2 regions of the Dehalobacter sp. genome follow, and region 2 is predicted to be linked to the other one. Evidence: predicted binding sites of a transcription regulator. Region 2 holds the regulator's gene; the other holds the start of a gene.
The links. The regulator CtsR, encoded in region 2, represses protease genes until heat stress. The targets are predictions, from matches to a motif close to AAGGTCAANNAAGGTCAAAT.
Positions count from the first base shown of each region.

Region 1: the regulator CtsR is predicted to act here: its motif matches at 1,445-1,464, upstream of clpP (ATP-dependent Clp endopeptidase proteolytic subunit ClpP).

Region 1 covers NZ_JAPDHR010000062.1:113,722-117,144, forward strand. The annotation lists gene OKX56_RS14680 (MGDG synthase family glycosyltransferase) at 1-614, opposite strand, end outside; gene OKX56_RS14685 (Hsp20/alpha crystallin family protein) at 811-1,260, opposite strand; gene clpP (ATP-dependent Clp endopeptidase proteolytic subunit ClpP) at 1,504-2,148, shown strand; gene galU (UTP--glucose-1-phosphate uridylyltransferase GalU) at 2,338-3,294, shown strand.
Region 2 covers NZ_JAPDHR010000052.1:79,285-82,707, reverse strand. The annotation lists gene OKX56_RS13005 (ATP-dependent Clp protease ATP-binding subunit) at 1-192, opposite strand, end outside; gene OKX56_RS13000 (protein arginine kinase) at 224-1,291, opposite strand; gene OKX56_RS12995 (UvrB/UvrC motif-containing protein) at 1,288-1,812, opposite strand; gene OKX56_RS12990 (CtsR family transcriptional regulator) at 1,827-2,300, opposite strand; gene OKX56_RS12985 (hypothetical protein) at 2,486-3,250, opposite strand.

The DNA.
Region 1 (3,423 bases), on a different contig from region 2:
CCCATGCTCCCGCCCATGATCAGCAGTGTAAATACATCATTGTTTCTGACAAGGCGGGGCTGACGGAATTCTTCCCGTACCGGAATGCCGAAAATGTGTATTTTATTTTCAGGAACACCTTTTTCCGTAAGCGTATCCTTGGTGTAACATGAACCAACAATGTAGGCATCAACAAAACTATTCACATAAAACTGATGAGCCATATAATCTGTAACCAGCGAAATAAAAGGCAGATTTAAGCGTCCGGATGCTTTTAAATAGGAAACAACACCGACATGAAGAGGATGGGTGGTAATAAGCAGGTCTGGCTTGTACTCTTGAATCAGCTGTTCGATGACACTATCCATGGCCCTGTTTAAAATTCTTTTGACATTTTTATTTAAGAACTCGTTATAGGTAATCTTATATAGTTTACCGTACATTTTCGGTAATCTTGTTGCGAGTATATGATAACCGTCATCGATAAGAGCTTCCATGATCCAGCTTTCTTCTTTTTTTAAGGGTTCTACAATCCGGACGGAATAGCCTGAAGCTTCAAGCTCCTTTTTCAGACAGTCTGCGGCCTGATTATGTCCATGTCCTGTAGACGCAGAGAAAATCATTACTTTAGGCACGAATATTCTCCCTTCAATTAAAAGCATAAGATGCTGAAAGTTATCCTTATACATTATAACAGTTTATGGTCGATAACCAACATAAATTTATTTATTATTTTTTGGCAAATAGGAATAACTACACAAGCAATCTTCTGGCAGGAAGACATACTTAAACGACCTTATAATAGTCTATGGGCCACAGTTTCGCGATCTACTAATACTGAAACTCAATCTGCACAGACTTTTTCTCCCTGCTGTCTGTTTTGGGCAGGAATACATTCAAAACACCATTTTTATAAATTGCCCTGACATTATCAATGGAAACGGTCGCCGGAAGAGAGACGGAGCGGCGGAATTGACCGGTATACCTTTCTTTTTTGTGTAGGCGATCTTCCTGAATCACATGCTGTTCGCGGTTTAAAGTACCGCTGATGGTTATCATGTTGTTTTCAATCTGAATGCCTACATCTTCTCTTCTTTGCAGTCCTGGCAGATCGCAGGAAACAATGATCTCTTCGTCGGTTTCATAGATGTCGGTAAATGGAACGGCCAAGCGCGGAGCGAACTCGTCTTCGAAAAAAGTATATGGAAAACTATAAAGCCTATTGATTTCACGGCGTATCTGATCTGCATTGCGCATTGGATGGAATGGTATAAGATTCATATTTCCAGCCCCCAATATTTTTGGATTTGTATCAAATGCTTTTATCAATCGTACTAGGATTATCTTAACCTGACAGATGATTTATATACCGTCTCAATGTTTAGACGAACGTACTATTGGCAATTAATCAAATAATATGAATGAAATAATTCGAACAAAAAAATGACCAAAAGTTGTCCAAATTATTTGACCTTTATTGACCTTTGTAATAAAATAGAGACATATCAAAATTAACAATCAATGATGGAGGGAACAAATATGAGTTATCTTATCCCGATGGTAGTTGAACAAACGAATCGCGGTGAACGTTCTTACGACATCTATTCTAGGCTCCTCAAAGACCGTATTATCTTCCTGGGCGGAGCAATCGATGATAACGTTGCCAATGTTGTAGTTGCGCAATTGCTTTTCCTCGAGGCGGAAGATCCTGAAAAGGACGTTTTTGTCTATATCAACAGTCCCGGAGGGTCCATTACTTCCGGGATGGCCATCTACGACACGATGCAGTACATCAGGCCTGATGTACAGACCATTTGTATTGGAATGGCTGCCAGTATGGGTGCCTTCCTGCTTGCTGCCGGCACGAAAGGTAAGCGTACTGCCCTGCCGAATGCTGAGATCCTGATTCACCAGCCGTTAATTGCTGGGGGAGGTTTATCGGGGCAGGCTACAGAAATTGAAATTCACGCCAAACAGTTGCTGAAAACGAAAAACAAAATGAACAGGATTCTTGCCGAAAGAACCGGCCAGCCTTTGGACAAAGTCGAGCAGGATACGGACCGTGACTACTATATGTCCGCTGAAGAAGCTAAAGAATACGGAATTGTTGACCGGGTACTGGAAAAAGCAGCACTGCTTGAGCAAAAGAAGAAAAACCCGCTAAAATAGAATCTCTTAAAAAAATTTCATAAAAAACCCTGAAGAAAATCCTGGATATCGGAAACGCCTCATTGAGTAATCATTTGAGGCGTTTGACGTCCATTCAGAAAAAAACATAAAAGTAAGATAAATTCGGCATACTAAACTCGGATTGTTCAAAAACAACCAAAGCAACAATAAAAAAAAGGAGGAAAAATCTTGCAGAAAATTCGTAAAGCAGTCATACCCGCGGCTGGATTGGGTACAAGATTTCTTCCTGCGACCAAAGCTCAACCCAAAGAAATGCTGCCAATCGTAGACAAACCGACCATTCAGTACATCATTGAAGAAGCGGTTCAATCCGGTATTGAAGATGTCATTATTGTCACAGGAAGAAACAAAAGAGCCATTGAGGATCATTTTGACCGTTCTGTAGAACTTGAACTATTTCTAAAAAACGGAGAAAAGTCCGAATTGCTCGATATGGTCAAACATATTGCTGAGATGGTCGATATCCATTATGTCCGCCAAAAAGAAGCTCTGGGGCTTGGTCATGCCGTCTACAGTGCCAGAAGATTTATTGGCAATGAGCCGTTTGCCGTTCTTTTGGGAGACGACGTGATCTATTCGGAAGAGCCTTGTCTGAAACAAATGATTAGGTACTACGAGCTTTATAACAGCAATTTGATTGGCGTACAGGAAGTACTGCCGGCAGAAGTGTCCAAATACGGGATTATTGATGGCAGCAGAATATCTCCGAGACTGTACAAGGCGGAAGCCATGTTTGAAAAGCCGACCCCGGAGGAAGCGCCTGATATTCCGCTTGCGATCATGGGCCGGTATATTCTTAATCCGGAAATTTTTGATATCCTCGCGGAATTGCCTCCGGGAAGAAATGGAGAAATTCAGCTGACGGATGCAATTGCGCAGTTGAGCAAGGTTCAGGATGTGTATGCCTACAATTTTGAAGGGAAAAGATATGATGTCGGGGACAAACTTGGTTTTGTCAGAGCAACCATTGAATTTGCGTTAAGACATGAAGAAATTGGCGAAAGCCTGATGGATTATCTGACCGATATTGTCAGCCGGTATCAGAAAGAAGGTCAGGAGCTTCGCCTGCTTTCAGCAGGCAATAATTTGGACAAACTTTATGATATTAAGAAGAATTACAGTTAACCGGGTAAGTAAATGGATGCTGCCCGGAAAAAACGGCGGAAAATAAAGTACTTTCACAGAAAATAGGTTGTTTACTATCCTCAATGTGACAAGCTTTTCTCTTTGCTATTGGTAATATTATACAGAAAA
Region 2 (3,423 bases):
GGTAATCTTTGCGCTTACCTTGTCAGGATCCAATCCAATCCCGGTCAGCGCCTTCGCGGCAACTCCTTCTCCTTCTTCAATCAAAGCCAAAAGAATATGCTCAGTCCCTATAATCTTATGGCCCATGCGTTTGGCAATCGCCTCAGCAAGCATAAATACTTTTTCTGCCTTTTGCGTAAATTTTCTTGACATTTTGATCCTTCCTTTCCAAATCTATCGGCGTTTAATTTACATTCTCACTCATTTTGTGATGATAGATTCCACGCACAAAATTAGCTCTTTCTGCGTTAATATGATAAGCATCCAGCTGCTTATTGAGATTATATTGCAGACATCCCTGCATTGAGTTAATCAAGACAGACACGAAACCTGCAGAAACTCTAGATAAAATGCCCATATCAATGCCCAGCCGGTCCTCCGATAGAAGTGAATAGATCTCTTCCGTTTCAAGGATCCTGACATTTTCCAAAGTCCCCCGGGCCCTCCATACTTTGTCTTCGACGATAAGCGGAGATTCTTTGCGAATAACTTCCCGCATCTGGACTTCCCGTTCCATCAGCTGCCGCGTCACCGCATCAAGATGCGTTAAGGTGTCCTCTTCACTCTTGCCTAAAGTAACCTGGTTGGATATCTGAAAGATATTTCCGAAGGGCCTGGAGCCTTCACCGTACAGACCGCGTACTGCCAACCCAAGCGAAGTCAGGGCACCCAGAACCTGCTGGACCTGATTGGTCAGCACCAGGGCTGGCAAGTGAACCATCACGGATACTCTCAGGCCGGTTCCAACATTGGTGGGGCAAGTCGTCAAATAGCCAAGCTTTTCTTTATAAGCAATATCCAGATGCGCTTCCAGATGATCATCGACCAATCCTGCAAGATGCCAAGCTTCCCTGAGGCTGTTCCCCGGCATCAGCACCTGAATTCTCAGGTGATCTTCTTCATTGACCATGACTGCAATTTTATGGCTTTCGGACAAGGCCAGACCGCGTGCATATTCAGTCTCGTTAAAACCCGGGCTGACCAGATGCTTTTCAATCAATACCTTCTTCTCCACCGGAATAAGCATTTTCAATGGAATATAAACAAGCTTTTCCCCTTCAGCGGTAAAACCGTCCAGGACGCCGGAAATCTGTGCTTCAATTTTTTCGGCATCATCATGGGACATGACGTGAGGGAAAGGATTGTCCGCGATATTTCTGGCCAGTCTGATCCTGGAACTCAGTACAATCGGAATGTCCAGGGTATCCTTCATCCAGAAGCTGTCTTTGGCAAGCAGTTCCCGATAAGTCATTTGCTTTCACCTCCGACAGTATTCTCCATTTCTTTAATCCGGTCTCTTAATATAGCTGCCTCTTCAAACTTTTCTGCTTTTACTAGCTCCAAGAGTTGTTCTTTCGATTTGACTATTTCCTGTTTGTTTCGGAACGAAGCGCCTCGTCTTACCGGCACTTTCCCGACATGCATCCCTCTTCCATGGATCCGGCGCAGGAGCATTTCCATTTGGGGCTCAAATTCATCGTAACATTTGCTACAGCCCATTTTCCCGGCTTGCTGTATCTGGGAAAAAGTTCTTCCGCACCCGGGACATTTTCCGGGCTGACTGTCTACGATCGTCTGATCATACTGTCCTGCCGGATTTACCCCAAATAATGCCTGTAAAAAATCCGATACCATTCCAGGGTAGAGATTGAAGCCGGTACCAGGCGCTTTCTGAGCACATTCCTGGCAAAGATGAAGCTGCGCCGCCTGTCCATTAATGATTTTGGTCAGATGAACCACAGCCTCCCGTTGTTGACAGTTCTGACAAAGCATTGCTATTCCCCCGATCAATCATTAACATCGTCCCGGCACATATTCGCCAGTATTTCTTTCATCATACGGGCCCTAAGCGTAGAAGGCAAATTCGTCACTCCAGCCAAAAGCCGGTCGGAAAAAATCGTTTTTACCAGGATTGCTTCTCTTTTGGTGAACAGCTCTTCTTCTCTGAGTCTGTCCACAAGATTGTTAGCCCGATCCTGGGAAAGGTCATCCCCAATGAGTTCCGACATGAGTCTCTGGAATTTACCCTCAGGATCAAGTCCCAGCCTAACAATCCTTAAATATCCGCCGCCGCCTCTTCTGCTTTCAACAAGATAGCCGCGTTCTGCAGTAAACCTCGTTGTAAGAACATAGTTAATCTGGGAAGGAGCACATGAAAAGAAATCAGCAAGATAACCTCTTTGCAGGACAATATACCCAACTTCGGCCTGCTCTATAATCTTCTTGAGGTACTCCTCGATTCTGTCCGCCAAATTACTCATCGTCATCCATCCTTATTTCAATGTTGACCTTTGCTGACTTTATGACCTTTTTTGACCTTCGTAACTATTTTAACCCTTTTTGATCATTTTGAAAACTATTTTATTAAAAAAAACCTATCCGAAGATAGGTTTTTTTGCTCGCTGACTATAAAAAATTCAACATTGCTGTACTTAGCGAAAAGTCCTCAATCGCTGATAAAGAAATACCACAAACCGAAGGTGACCGCTGCAACAATCACAACCAGAATAACAAGCTTTAGTCCACCAAAGCCGCGTTTCTGTTCGAACTCAAAATCTAAGTCATCGTCATCGTCCGCACTCGGGTCATTTTTACTGTTCATGATATAACTATTTAAATCAGAAAAGCGGCTTCTTTCTTCCGCCCCTACTTCTGTTTCCTCCAGAGTACCCAGATCTGTCGGGTTCATAGCGGTATCTTCTGCGTTGTAGGCTTCATCAGCTTTATTCAAATCATCCGCTGCCTCAGTATCAGCAAGCGGGCTGAAGCTGTCCGGACTTGTTTCCGCCGGATTTTTCATTTCATTAAAGTCATCTTCCAGGGAAGCCGCTTGGGAGATAAACAGTCTTTGCAGTTCATCCTGCCCCGAATTTTGATCACCAAGCAAAATCGTTCTGATCTCCTCATTGTCTTCATCCGAATCTCCGGCAAAAACAGGCCCTGCTTCCGCTTGATCCTCTTCCGGAGACTTCCCGGCCGTCCGGCCATATTCTCCGTTGGTCTGGTCAAATTCCCCGGTGTTCTGGTCATACTCGTCAATAGCACCGTCATTAATATCAGCCTCATCTTCAAGACTAAGCTGCCTTCTGATGCTTTCCGCATTTTCCTCGGACAGTTTGGGCTCTATATCTTTCCAATACAAGCCTCCCTCCAACAACTGCCGGAGTTCCTCAGGATCGAGCCAAATCTCTTTTTTCTTATCATTTTTCATTCTTATATTTCCCCCACAGGTTGAAAATTCAGTCGATTAAAGTATTATTTAGTAGTTCTACAAAGAAATTATTTATCCTTCGTGCCGTATTTCCCAATTTAGATAAAATTTGCATCTTCTCTTTTTCAGGATAAAATAGGATTAATAACTTTGATTAGAGAAAGAAGGAATCA